Regions from separate parts of the Bradyrhizobium guangzhouense genome, predicted to be linked through region 1. Evidence: predicted binding sites of a transcription regulator. Region 1 holds the regulator's gene; the other holds the start of a gene.
What was found. The regulator LexA, encoded in region 1, represses DNA repair genes until DNA is damaged. The targets are predictions, from matches to a motif close to TGTTCNNNNTGTGTTCNG.

Region 1 (7,066 bases):
CATCGTGTTGGGCAAAACCTACCTCACCAAGCAGGCCTCGCTGCTCGTCAAATTCGCCAAGACCACCTCGGACTCCGAGCTTTCCGCCAAGCTGATGAGCAAGGCGGCCGACCTGAAGGCCCAGGCCGATCCGTTGCCGGACAAGGATCAAGGGCCCAAGGCGCCTGACGTCGCCGAAGATGGAGAGGCGGCAAGGGGAAATCCCATAACGCGGTCGTAGTGCCGCGCGCAGGCTGCCGCTCCTCATACCGGTTTGCCTCGCCCTCCGGATCATGTCGCGACTCAAGCCCTGCCCCAAGCGTAAGCTTCGCGGCGATATAACCCCTTTTGCCTCGGCCTCTCCGCTCGGCTAGAACCTTGCCGACCGAGTCCTTCGATCTTGTTGCGGGAGTTCACCGTGGCCCTCATGCCGGTTTCCGATGCGCTTGCCGCCGTGCTCGCCGGTGTAGAGCCTTTGGCTGAGGAAATGATCGCGCTGGATCAGGCCTTCCATCGCGTGCTCGCGCGCGACGTTGCCGCGCGGCGGACGCAGCCGCCGCAGGACATGTCGGCGATGGATGGCTATGCCGTCCGCGCGGCCGATGCGGCGAAGGTCGGTGCGCAGCTCACCGTCATCGGCGAGGTCGCAGCCGGCCGCCCATTTGCGGGAACAGTCGGCGCTGGCCAAGCCGTGCGGATCTTCACCGGCGGGGTCGTGCCCGCCGGCGCGGATGCGGTGGTGATCCAGGAAGACACCGTCGCGGACGGCAAGCACATCACGATCAAGGAAGCCGCCGTCACCGGGCGGCACATCCGCCCCGCCGGGATCGATTTCCGCGAGGGTGAGGTGCTCCTGCACAAGGGGATGCGCCTGACCGAGCGCGACCTTGCGCTCGCTGCCGGCATGAACCACCCGCAGCTTGCCGTCCGCCGCCGCCCGAAGGTCGCGATTCTCGCAACCGGCGACGAGTTGGTGATGCCCGGCTCGACGCCCGGCCACGGCCAGATCGTCTATTCCAACGGCTACGCCCTGCACGCCCTCGCCCGCAGCGAGGGGGCCGACACCATCGATCTCGGGGTTGCCGCCGACACGCTTGCCGCCACCACATCAGGCATTCGCCGCGCGCGGGAATCCGGCGCCGACATCCTGATCACGACCGGCGGCGCCTCTGTCGGTGACCACGACCTGGTGCAGCGGGCGCTGACCGACGAGGGCATCTCGATGGCGTTCTGGAAGATCGCGATGCGACCGGGCAAGCCGATGATGAACGGGCAACTCGGGCCAATGCGCGTGATCGGCCTGCCCGGCAATCCCGTGTCATCCTACGTCTGCGGCTTCCTGTTTCTGGTGCCGCTGATTCGCGCACTGTCGGGCCGTCAGGTGATTCATCATCGCCGCGAACGCGCTGTGCTCGGCCGCGACGTCGGCGCCAACGACCAGCGCGAGGATTATCTGCGTGCGCGTCTGCAGACGCGCGATGACGGCACGCTTCTAGCTCTTCCCGTCAATCACCAGGATTCCTCGCTGCTTGCGAATCTCGCTGCGGCACAGGCACTTCTCGTGCGTCCGCCGTTCGCGCCGAAAGCCGAAGCCGGCACGCCATGCGAGGTGCTGCGATTGCCCGAGTGAGCGCACCGTTCGCAACCGTTCCGCGAACTTTGTCGCGTTCACGGTAAATTAAGCAGTTGCGGAACATGTATCGAACATATAGTGTCCGTTCATGATTTGTTTCGAGCATGTAGCGGCTTATTGCTGAATTCAGCGTCTCGGAATCGAACGACATCGTCAGGGGGATTTTGGTCGAGATGTTAACGCGCAAACAATACGAGCTCCTGCGGTTCATCAGCGAGCGATTGAAGGAAAGCGGCGTGCCGCCCTCCTTCGACGAGATGAAGGACGCGCTCGACCTGCGCTCCAAGTCGGGCATCCATCGCCTGATCACCGCGCTCGAGGAACGTGGCTTCATCCGCCGCCTGCCCAACCGCGCCCGCGCCATCGAAGTGATCAAGCTGCCCGAACTCCAGGCGGCTGCCGGCAGCCGCCGCGGCTTCACGCCGAGCGTCATCGAGGGCAATCTCGGCAAGGTGCGGACGACGTCGAGCCCGCCCGCTGACGAAGGCGAGCGCCCCGTCGCGGTTCCCGTGATGGGCCGGATCGCGGCCGGTACGCCGATCGAGGCCTTGCAGACCCGCAGCCACACCATCAGCGTCCCGCCCGACATGCTCGGCGCGGGCGAGCACTACGCGCTCGAAGTGCGCGGCGATTCCATGGTCGATGCCGGGATTCTCGACGGCGACATGGCGCTGATCCAGCGCAACGAGAGCTGCGACACCGGCGATATCGTGGTGGCGTTGATCGACGACGAGGAAGCAACGCTCAAACGCTTCCGCCGCCGTGGCGCCTCGATTGCGCTCGAGCCGGCAAACGCCGCCTACGAGGTCCGGATCCTGCCGCCCAACCGGGTCAAGATCCAGGGCAAGCTGATCGGGCTGTACCGGAAATACTGAACCCGTCGCGCGCCGCCGCTGGCGAGCGTGCCTTCATGATTGGAGCGGGCGGTTGTCCGCTCCGGCTGGATAGTCTTTCTGGTTCTGCACAGATTATCCGGCCCCCTCTCCCGCGCTACATCCCCGGCACGCCACAACGAAGCACGCATCGCTTCGTTGCGCCTTTGCGAGACCGAGGAGACCGCCATGCGCAAGTTCTTTTTGATCACCGCCACGATGGCACTGATCGCAACGTCACCGTCGCAAGCCTTCGCTGCGCAGCCGCAGCATCACATTCGCAAGGCGCCCCAGGCGACGAGCGGGCAACTCCGCAATGCCCGCAACGCCGTCGAGCAGCCGGCGCAGCCAGCCTGGCCATATTCGGGCTGGTCGGCACCTGCCGGCCGCTAACGGAGAGGCTCGCGAATGCACGGGAGCAGGCTTTGTTCCTCGCGTGCCTGAAAAAGATATTGTGATGGCAGCCTGCAGACTCAAGCCGCAGATTTGCCCCCAACATCGCATATGATCGCAGGCTTCCACTCTGATAGAGGCCTGCGCCTCAGAAGAGGCGTGGGTGCTCTATCGCTGATGAGGAGCACCCGATGTGTGACTATAGCCTGCATGCCGTCGCGACGCGTCCCGCAGAAGTCGGCGAGACGATCGTCACGACAACGTTCCGCGGCACCTCGACGCGCGGCTTCGCCTCCGAAGCCGACATGTCGGTCGCGGTCTGCCTGCTGCCGGGGACGGAGCTCGCCTTCGCCGACAACGTCCGCTACGACAACCGCTGGATCTGGACGCGCACCATCAATTCGCGCGTCGGCAAGTTCGGCAAGGTCGATCCGCACATTCCCGATCGTCATCACGACGCGATCGAATTCCCGGATGGCAAATACGTCCTGGTGACCCAGCTCGTCGAAGGCCAGCGCGCGACCGTGCTGCAACTGCCGGTGGCCCAGCCGCTCGGTGAGCGCGAGCACAAGCCGCAAGTGACTGCCGACATCAGTCCGACGCCCCCGCGCCTTCCGATCGGCTGAGCCGTCATCCTTGGGCATGACCTCCGCGTAAGCGCGTTTTCGCGTTTGTCGCGCCGGGAAACCGCTACACACTTTTGCGGATCAGGCCTTAGTCCTCGGCCTGAAGGTCGGCCTCGGACGGTGTTGCGTCCTTCGCGCGCGGAGTCGCCGACCGTGGCACGAGGGTCCGTTCAAAATCTCCATCGCCGGCCGCCGCCGGCGACCAGGGGCGGTTTGCGCCCCGTGCCCTCACCGACTGAACCGCAAACCCATCGCCGCGGCGTGTCAGCGCCAGCGCGCCCTGGCTCACCAGACGCGGCCGGTCGACCAGCATCGCACCACAATCCGGCGGCGCAGGCCTTGCCGTCACCACCAGGGCCGCGCGACTGCAATCATCGGCCAGCGCGTCGATGCGCTGCGCCAGCGCGACCATGCGGCCGTCGGCAAGCGGCGTCACGCAGCCGGCATCGTCGCACGACACGCCGTCGCCGAGCGAAGTGCTCGCCGCATCGCGCGGATCGGCGTCCGCCGCAAGCCACTCCTTCAGCAGGAAATTGTCCTTCTTCGTCCTGATCAGATGCAGCTGCCCGTCCCTGCCTCGCACCGCGACGTTCTGGCCGTCACCCGCGATCAGGATGTCGGGTTGCCTGATAGAAAGACCCCAGATGGTCGCAGCCACGAGCACGACCGCTCCCGACCAGCGCAGCGGCGTGCGCAGCAGGCCCATCAGGATCAGGCCGAGGCTCGCAGCGATCAGCGGCGCTGTGCCGAAGGCGCAGACGTGACCGATCGCACCGGGCAATGCGGCCACCCAGCGCGTGACCAAAATCATCCAGTCGATGCCGATCCCCATCAACCACCAGAACACGCCGTCCAGCCCGAAGGGAGCCGCGAGCAATCCGAGCAGCCCGGCCGGCATCACCAGCGCCGAGACCACCGGCATCGCGCCGAGATTGGCGAGCACGCCATAGGGTGTGACGCGGTGGAAATGGAAGGCGGAGTAAGGAGTGGTCGCAAATCCCGCGATCATCGAGGCCATGAACAACATCGCGATCTCGCGGCCGCCCCACAGCGCGATGCGCGCGGTCGCCGAATGATCGGGCGAGGCCAACAGGCTCGGCATGCCGATCTGCACCATGGCGACGAGCCCGAGCGTTGCCGCGAACGACATTTGGAAGCTCGGATGCACCAGCGCTTCCGGCGCGAACGCGAGCACGATAAGTGCCGCCACGGCCAGGGTGCGGAATGTGATCGCGCGCCGATCGACGATGACAGCGATCAGCACCACCGCGGTCATGAAGAACGATCTCTGCGTCGCGACTTCGGCACCGGAGAGCAACAGATAGAACGCCGAAGCGGTCAGTGCGGCGGCGGCAGACCATTTCTTGATGGGAAAGCCCACCGCCAGTCCCGGGACGAGCGCGAGCAGCGCGCGGACCGCGAAGAAGACGACCCCCGCGACGACGGCCATGTGATAGCCCGAAATCGAGAGGACGTGACCAAGCCCCGAGATGAACATCGCGTCGTTGACGGGCGTGGTGATCGCGTCGCGGCGCCCGGTGAGCAGCGCGGTCGCGATGGCGCGGTTGTCGCCGTCGAGCGTGGCGCGGATGCGCGCGTCGATGGCATCGCGCAGGCCTTGCATGATCGCGGCATAGCGTAGCTGCAATCCGCCTGACACCGGCGGCGTCACGATCGTGATCGCCCCCATCGCAAAACCCGAGGCACCGATGCCTTGGAAGAACATGTCGCGCGAGAAATCGTAGCTGCCGGGCCGCAGCGGCGACAGCGGCGGCATCAGCCGCGCCTTCAACTGCACGAAGCTGCCGACATCGGGCGCAGTCCCCTTGCGCACGGAGAGGCGGACGCGCTCGAGCTTCACGTCGCTACGCTGCGCCTCCATCGCGGCGACGCGCAGCACGAAACGGTCGGTGCGCTCGCGGATGTCGCGGGTCTCGACGAAGCCCGACAGCGACACCGAATAAAGCGGCTTTGCGAGCACTGTATGCGCGATGCGTGCCGTCTTCCACGTCGCTGCGGCAAAACCGGCCGCGACCGCCGCGATCATGATCGCGGGCGCAAACCAAGGGCTTCGCCGCAACAGGACCGCGCCGAGCATGAGCGCGGTCGCTGTCGCAACCGTGACCCACAGCACCGGCTCGTGATCGGCGGCAAAATAGAGCGCGATGCCGCAGCCGAAGGCAACGGGCACCCAGGGAAACAGCCGGCCCGCGCCAGCCTCGGCCTTGGCCCATTCGCGCAGCGTGCCGCCGATCGCGGGCCAGACGCCAAACCCAGCCGGCACGAACCCGCCGGCCGATCGGGCCCGGCCTGTCGGCCAAGTCCCGGCAATGCCTTGCGACAAACGCTGCGGCCGGTCCGGCTCCGCCATTCCCTAAGGCAACCCCTGCGATATTAGACGGGGCCGGAGGCTACCGGAACGTGCAGCCCACCGAATAGCGGTACGGATCGGGAACGAAGAGGCCGCGCCCCTACTTTTCCTCTTCCATCGTCACGGCGACGTCCGCCTTGGCCGACAGGCGGACCTTGTTGCCCTCGACACCGGCGACGAGGCCCTTGTCGATGAAATGGTGGTGGCCCTTGTGACTGCCCTCACCGCTGTCCTTCCTGGTCAGCTTGATACGGTTACCCTCGACCTTGTCGACCGTACCGACATGAACGCCGTCGGCGCCGATGACTTCCATATGCTCTGCGATGTTCTGCATGGTGGGATCCTCGTTGGACCCACACAACGCGCAGGGAGCGCGTTCGTTGCTCTCGTCGCAATGACGATGCCGTGTGACGACGCGCCGGTCAGATCAACGGCGCCTTCGCCGAGGCATGGTGATTGACGATCTTCCAGTCGCCATCCTCGCGAATGATGACCCAGCTCATCTTGACGATCAGATCCTCCCGTTCGCCGGCGAGGTCGAACGTGATTGACGCACCCATGTTGATCATATCAGGCCCTGCTTGCGCCGCCCGCACCTCGGAGAACGTCGCGCTGGGCCTGCGCCAGCGCGGCAGGCCGTTGAAGTAATCGGCGACGCCGTCCCTGCCCCGATAGAGTTTTGGGTTGGAGCCGAAGAAGAACGCGTTCTTCGAATACAGCGACGACAGCGCAGCCGCATCGAGCGTGGCAAAGCCGGCGCACCATCTCGCGATGATGGCGGAAACGATGGCGTCGGCTTCGCTGCTCATATCCCCAAGCCCTTCTCAGCCCTTGGCCACTTCCTTCGCGAAGGTATCGCGCAGGCCGATGGTGCGTGAAAACACCGGTTTGCCCGGCGTCGAGTCCTTGTCGCGCACGAAATAGCCCTGGCGCTCGAACTGCACCGGCTCGGTCGAATTGCTCGCGGCAACCGAGGCCTCGACTCGGGCATCGCCGAGGATCTCCAGCGAATTCGGATTGAGATCGGCCGCGAAGTTTTGGGCGTCCGGGCTCGGATTGGCGAACAGCTGGTTGTAGATGCGGATCTCCGCCGGCACGGAATTCGCCGCCGGCAGCCAATGCATGGTCGCCTTGACCTTGCGACCGTCGGGCGCGTTGCCGCCCTTGGTCGCGGGATCGTAGGTGCAGCGCA
Region 2 (7,066 bases), 2.5 Mb from region 1:
CGTCGAGCGCGAGATTGGCGCGGGTGTTGATGACGCGGTAGCGGTAGTGGCGCTTGATGGCCGAAAAGCGTGCCTCGAACGTGTCAGGGACGATTTCGGCCTCGAGCACCGCGATCGGATGCGGACGCAGATGCGCGTTCAACCCGTCGCGGAAACGGCCGGGCGGAAACTGCTTCTCGACATCGACATGCGCCACCTGGCCGCGCGCGTGCACGCCGGCATCGGTGCGGCCGGCCCCATGCACGCGCAAATCGACGCCGGTCATCGCCTTCACCGCCGCTTCCAGCGCGCCCTGCACCGAAGGCAGCGTGTCCTGGATCTGCCAGCCGAAGAACGGCGCGCCGTCATATTCGATGGTGAGCTTGTAGCGGGGCATCTTTTCCAGTTTCGCTGTCATCGCCCGCCTTGAGCAGGCGATCCAGTACTCCGCAGCCTATCCGTTCGACCGAGAAGCCTCGGCGTACTGGATACCCCGCCTTCGCGGGGTATGACAGCGTCAGTTGAATTTGGCGCCGGCCCTCACGGGCACGCCGCGCAGGAAGTCCGCGGCCTGCATTCGGCCCTTGCCCTCGCGCTGAAGCTCGAGGATGCGAATTGCGCCCTCGCCGCAGGCGATGGTGAGCTGCTCGTCGAGCACCGCGCCCGGCGCACCCGAGCCCCTCGCAAGCTCGCAGCGCAGGATTTTCACGCGCGCGTTCTCGAACTCGGCCCAGGCGCCGGGGAACGGCGACAGGCCGTGGATATGGCGCAGCACCGCATGCGCGGGCTTGCTCCAGTCGATCCGCGCCTCGGCCTTGTCGATCTTGGCCGCGTAGGTGACGCCGTCCTCGCTCTGCTTCCTGAGCTGGAGCCCGCCGCGGTCGAGCGCGGCCATCGCGCGCACCATCAAATCGGCGCCGAGGCGGGAGAGGCGATCGTGCAGGTCGACCGCGGTCATGTTGTCGGTGATCGGTAGCCGCTCGGCCATGGCGACGTCGCCGGTGTCCAGGCCGACATCCATCTTCATCACCATCACGCCGCTCTCGGCATCACCCGCCATGATCGCGCGGTTGATGGGCGCCGCGCCGCGCCAGCGCGGCAGCAGGGAGGCATGCAAATTGTAGCAGCCGAGCTTCGGCGCATCGAGGATCGCCTGCGGCAGGATCATGCCATAGGCGACGACGACGGCGGCATCGGCATCGAATGCGCGAAACTCATCCAGCGCTTCCGGCGTTTTCAACGTCTTCGGCGTCAGCACGGGCACGCCGAGTTTTCGCGCGGCCTCTTCAACCGGCGTTGGCTGCAATTGCAGGCCACGCCGCCCGCCCGGCTTCGGCGCGCGGGTGTAGACGGCCACGATCTCGTGACCATGCGCGACCAGCTCGAGCAGCGTCGGCACGGAGAAATCGGGCGTGCCCATGAAGATCAGGCGGAGGGGCATGAGAAAAACCTGCGAACGACGCAATCCACTGACGGTCATTCCGGGGCGGCTCGAACAACCGAACCCGGAATCTCGAGGTTCCGGGTTCGATGCTGCGCATCGCCCCGGAACGACGGAGGGCCTTACTCCGCGCGCTTGGCGGCTTTCTCGAACTTCTTGATGACGCGGTCGCGCTTGAGCTTCGACAGATAGTCGACGAACAACACGCCGTTGAGATGGTCGATCTCGTGCTGGATGCAGGTGGCGTAGAGGCCTTCGGCATCCTCCTCGTGCACCTTGCCGTCGAGATCGGTGAAGCGCACGCGCACCTTCGCCGGGCGTTCGACCTCCTCGTAATATTCGGGGATCGAAAGGCAGCCTTCCTCGTAGACGGACAGCTCCTCGGACGAGGCGACGATCTCCGGATTGATGAAGACGCGCGGCTCCGGCTTGGTCTCGCCGTCCTGGTTGGGCTTGGCGAGGTCCATGGTGATCAGCCGCAGCGGCTGCGCGATCTGGATCGCTGCGAGGCCAATGCCGGGCGCGTCGTACATGGTTTCGAACATGTCGTCGGCAAGCTTGCGGATCTCCGGCGTGACCTTCTCGATCGGCTTGGAGACCAGACGCAACTGCTTGTCGGGCAGGATGATGATTTCTCTGAGGGCCATGGCGGGCGATTTAAGCCGCGCGCGACATCGGGTCAATGCGGCCGGGAACGCGTTAACGTTCTGCTAACCATAAAACTTCAGCTTTCGTTAACCATAAAAATGAGGGGGCCGTTAGCCCCATCGTTCTCTCTTCGTTCGCTCAGGCCTGCGAATCGGCTAGAAGGGCAACATGAACGAGATCATTATCATGCTGGGCGACTGGCCGGTGCGCGGAATCGATGCGCTGATCGGCTTCGGCGCCCTCGTCCTTATCCTGCTCGTCGTGATTGCCGTCGTGATCGCGCGCTCGGGGCGGCGCGGCGCGGAACTCGCGATGGCGAGTGCGATCCGGGCCGACGAGCTGGAAGAGCGCCTCGCCCAGGTGCTGCATGCGCAGAGCGAAGCTTCCGGCCGGGTCGATGCCATGACCCAGACGCTGGCCGGCCGCCAGGCCGAGATGGCGCGGGCGGTCAACGAGCGGCTGGATTCGGTGACCCACCGGGTCGGCCAGTCCATGGAACATTCGACCCGCAACACCATGGAGAGCCTGCGCGCGCTGCACGAGCGCCTCGGCATCATCGACAGCGCGCACAAGAACCTCACCGACCTCACCACCCAGGTCACGACCTTGCGCGACGTGCTCGCCAACAAGCAGTCGCGCGGGGCCTTCGGCCAGGCGCGGATGGAGGCGATCGTCCAGGACGGCCTGCCGAAGGGTTCCTACGAATTCCAGTTCACGCTCTCGACCGGAAAACGGCCCGACTGCGTGGTCTTCCTGCCCGACCAGCGCCCGCTCTGCATCGACGCGAAATTCCCGCTGGAGGCGATGACCGCGCTGCACGATGCCCGCACCGACGAGGAGAAGCGCCTCGCCACGCAACGGCTGCGCGGCGACGTGATGAAGCATGTCAGCGACATCGCGGAAAAATATCTCGTCACCGGCGAGACCCAGGAGATGGCGCTGATGTTCGTGCCGTCGGAATCGGTCTACGCCGAGATCCATGACGGCTTCGACGACGTGATCCAGAAGGCCTATCGCGCCCGCGTCGTGCTGGTGTCGCCCTCGCTCCTGATGCTCGCCATCCAGGTGATGCAGCAGATCATGAAGGACGCGCGCATGCGCGATGCCGCCGACCAGATCCAGACCGAAGTGATCAAGCTCGGTGACGATCTGGGCCGTCTGCGCGACCGCGTGCTGAAATTGCAGAAGCACTTTGCCGACGCCAACGAGGACGTCCGCCAGATCCTGATCTCCGCCGACAAGATCGAGAAGCGCGCCGGCAGGATCGAGGAGCTGGATTTCAGCAAGACGGACGCGCCCGAGGGCCCAAGGCTGGTAGCGACCGGTGCGGGCGAGCTGTTTCCGAGGAAGCTCCAGGCGGGGGAGTAGATTCTGCCCGCGATGCAATAATCTGCTGCTCCAATATCGGTGTCGTCGCCCGGCTTGACCGGGCGATCCAGTATCCCAGAGACGGAAGATGGGCGCACGCTCCTACTACGTCTACATTCTCGCCAGCAAGATCGGCGGCACGCTCTACATTGGCGTGACGAATGATCTCATCCGCCGCGTGGCTGAACACAAATTGCAGTTGGTCGAGAGCTTCACGAAAGAATATGGCGTCGTGAAGCTCGTCTATTTCGAGCAATTTAATGACCCCGAAAACGCGATCAAACGGGAGAAGCGGCTGAAGAAGTGGAAGCGCGACTGGAAGATCGCGCTGATCGAGAAAGACAATCCTGATTGGAACGATCTTTATGCTGAGATTGCAGGTCCTCCATAATTGCGGCCTCTGGAATACTGGGTCGCCCGGTCAAGCCGGGCGACGACAGCTCACTTGTGACGCCCAGAATCTGCTAACACCTCCCCATGACCGCACCCGACGTGACTTCGCCCGCCGGCTCTGATGCCGCTCCGACCTCCTGGCGCGACAGCCTCGCCGTGTACCTGCAACCGCGGGTGCTGATCGTGCTGTTCCTCGGCTTCTCCTCCGGCCTGCCGCTGGCGCTGTCGGGCTCGACGCTGCTGGTGTGGATGCGCGAAGCCGGCGTCGACCTCAAGACCATCGGGCTGTTTGCGCTGGTCGGAACGCCCTACACGCTGAAATTCCTGTGGGCGCCGCTGGTGGATGCGCTGCATGTGCCGCTGTTCACGCGCGCCTTCGGGCGACGGCGCGGCTGGCTGCTGTTTTCGCAGCTGCTGCTGATCGTCGCGATCCTGCTGCTGGCGATGACCGATCCGGCGCGCTCGCCGTTCTACGTCGCGCTCGGCGCGCTCCTGGTGGCGGCGACGTCGTCGACGCAGGACATCGTGGTCGACGCCTTCCGCGTCGAGAGCCTGCCCGAGAGCGAGCAGGCGGCCGGCATGGCGGCTTACGTCGCGGCCTACCGCATCGGCATGCTGGTCTCGACCGCGGGCGCGCTGTTCATCGTCTCCGGCTTCGAGAGCACCGGCATCACCCGCACCTCCGCCTGGATGTGGGGCTATGTGGTGATGGCGGCGATGGTGCTGATCGGAACGATCACGGCGCTCGCCGCGACCGAGCCCGAGCAATCGGAAAGGGCCGAAGCTGCAACGCACGAAGAGACCGCATTCACGCGCGTGCTGCACGCGGCGATCGGCGCCTTCTCGGAATTCCTGTCGCGCAAGGATGCGATCGCGGCGCTCGCCTTCGTGGTGCTGTTCAAGTTCACCGACGCGTTCTCCGGCACCATGACGGCGCCGTTCGTGATCGACCTCGGCTTCACCCGCAACGACTATGCTGCGATCGTGAAGGGCGTCGGCCTTGCCGCGACGCTGATCGGCGGCTTTGCCGGCGGTTTTGTTGCGCGGCGCTATTCGCTGGCGACATCGCTGTGGATCGGCGGCGTGGCGCAGGCGCTGGCCAATTTGACCTTCTCCTGGCTCGCCGTGGTCGGCACCAATCAATGGGCGCTGGCGCTCGCCATCTGCGCCGAGAATTTCACCAGCGCCGTCGGCACCGTGATCTTCGTCGCCTATCTCTCCGCGCTGTGCCAGAACCCGCTGCACACGGCGACGCAATATGCGCTGCTCACCGCGCTCGCCGCGGTGGGGCGGACCTATCTGTCGTCAGGGGCCGGCTTCGTGGCCGACAGCACCGGCTGGGCGCTGTTCTTCGTGATCTGCGTTCTGGTGGCAATTCCGAGCCTGGTGCTGCTGACCTGGTTACAGAAGCGCGGGCATTTCGAGGCGTTGGGGCCGGTGCGGGTTTAAGGCCCGGCTGTCATGCCCCGCGAAGGCGGGGCATCCAGTACTCCGAGGCAGTCGTGATTGTCCGCGAGGCCGCGGCGTACTGGATCGCCCGCCTTCGCGGGCGATGACACCGAAAACGCCGCGAAAGCGTCGCGCTCCCCCCTTACTTCTTCACCAAACTCCACTTCGTCACCACGGCCTCGCTCATCTGGCCGGGATCGCTGGCGCAGGCGATCTCGTCGACCTTGACCGAGATCTCCTTGCCGACGAACGACTTCAGCTGCGAGGCCTGCGCGTCGCTGGAGGTGACGAGCTGGAACGTCTCAGGTCCGGTCTCGAGATCGCACAGCCCGTTCGGCGCCGGCAGGCGGCGCGGCTCGGAGGTGATCTGGTACATCGCAACCCGCTTGCCGGCGTTCTTGACGTCGCGGATCTTCATGGCGTTGAGCTCGCCCGACAGCACTTCGCCGGCGCTGATCGGCTTGCCGGGCTTCGACGGCGGCGGCGCCCCATCGTCCTCCTGGGCGGCGGCGATGGCCGGCGTCACCAGCAGCAGCATCGTCGCGGCCAAAGCCGATCGTGTGGCGAATCGTTTCGTCATGTCGTCCGTTCCGTGGGGTCTGTGGCTAGAACAGGGTCCGCTGTCGCATGGCAGCCGATAGCGTGCCCTCATCGAGATAATCAAGCTCGCCGCCGACGGGCACACCATGGGCCAGCCGGGTGACCTTGACGTTGGCGTCCTGAAGCAGGTCGGTGATGTAATGCGCCGTGGTCTGGCCGTCGACCGTCGCATTCAGCGCAAGAATGATCTCGTGCACCTCGGCCGCGTGCGCGCGCGCGACCAGCGCGTCGATGGTGAGGTCCTGCGGGCCGACGCCGTCGAGCGGCGACAGGGTCGCGCCCAGCACGTGATAGCGGCCTTGCGTCGCGTTGGCCCGCTCCAGCGCCCAGAGATCGGCGACATCCGCGACGACGACGATGATGGCGGGATCGCGCTTCGGATCGGTGCAGACCGTGCAGGGATTTTGCGTGTCGATGTTGCCGCAGGTCTTGCAGACCTGGACCTTGTCCAGCGCGACCTGCAAGGCCGACGACAACGGCATCATCAGCGCTTCGCGCTTCTTGATCAGATGCAGCGCCGCGCGCCGCGCGGAGCGCGGGCCCAAACCCGGCAGCCGCGCGAGAAGCTGGACCAGCCGCTCGATTTCGGGACCTGCAACCGCGCCCATGTTACTGGCCGAACAGCCCCGGCGGCAGGCCGAGCCCGCCCGTGAGCGACTGCATCTTCTCCTGCATCGCGGTCTCGGCCTTGCGGCGGGCATCACCGAGCGCGGTGACGAGCAGGTCTTCCAGCACCTCGCGCTCTTCCGGCTTCATCAGCGAGGGATCGATCTTGACGCCCTTGACGTCCATCTTCGCAGTCATGCGCACGGCGACGAGACCGCCACCGGAGATGCCCTCGACCTCCACATTGCCGAGTTGCTCCTGCATCTCCTGCATCTTGGATTGCAGCTGGGCCGCCTGCTTCATCATGCCGAGAAAATCAGCCATGGGTTTTCGTCCTTGGAAAGAAGCGCGGTTAAACGCGCTTTAGCATTTTGTTTGAGCATGATCCCGTCGGAAAACCGCGACACACATTTCCGGATCATGCTCTAGAGATCGTCGTCGGCGTCGGAACCGTCGGGCGGATCGTCAGAGCCGTAGTCGGCGTTACCATTGGATTCCGGCGTCTCGGGGGCAAGCCTGCGGACCTCGACGACCTTCGCACCGGGGAAGCGCGACAGCACCTCCTGCACGCGCGGATCGGCC

Region 2: a site for LexA is predicted at 2,189-2,206, ahead of XH91_RS04820 (DNA recombination protein RmuC). Genes of this name have one in related genera too.

Annotation. Positions count from the first base shown of each region.
Region 1 covers NZ_CP030053.1:3,459,234-3,466,299, reverse strand. Annotated here, with positions in the region: gene XH91_RS16750 (hypothetical protein) at 5-220, shown strand; gene XH91_RS16745 (molybdopterin molybdotransferase MoeA) at 398-1,609, shown strand; gene lexA (transcriptional repressor LexA) at 1,786-2,487, shown strand; gene XH91_RS16735 (hypothetical protein) at 2,674-2,877, shown strand; gene XH91_RS38840 (hypothetical protein) at 3,069-3,503, shown strand; gene XH91_RS16725 (ComEC/Rec2 family competence protein) at 3,592-5,874, opposite strand; gene XH91_RS16720 (DUF2171 domain-containing protein) at 5,975-6,208, opposite strand; gene XH91_RS16715 (nuclear transport factor 2 family protein) at 6,297-6,683, opposite strand; gene XH91_RS16710 (glutamine--tRNA ligase/YqeY domain fusion protein) at 6,699-7,066, opposite strand, start outside.
Region 2 covers NZ_CP030053.1:988,579-995,644, reverse strand. Annotated here, with positions in the region: gene truA (tRNA pseudouridine(38-40) synthase TruA) at 1-376, opposite strand, end outside; gene fmt (methionyl-tRNA formyltransferase) at 497-1,420, opposite strand; gene def (peptide deformylase) at 1,543-2,067, opposite strand; gene XH91_RS04820 (DNA recombination protein RmuC) at 2,237-3,436, shown strand; gene XH91_RS04815 (GIY-YIG nuclease family protein) at 3,525-3,827, shown strand; gene XH91_RS04810 (AmpG family muropeptide MFS transporter) at 3,914-5,278, shown strand; gene XH91_RS04805 (hypothetical protein) at 5,421-5,858, opposite strand; gene recR (recombination mediator RecR) at 5,884-6,486, opposite strand; gene XH91_RS04795 (YbaB/EbfC family nucleoid-associated protein) at 6,488-6,808, opposite strand; gene XH91_RS04790 (DNA polymerase III subunit gamma/tau) at 6,910-7,066, opposite strand, start outside.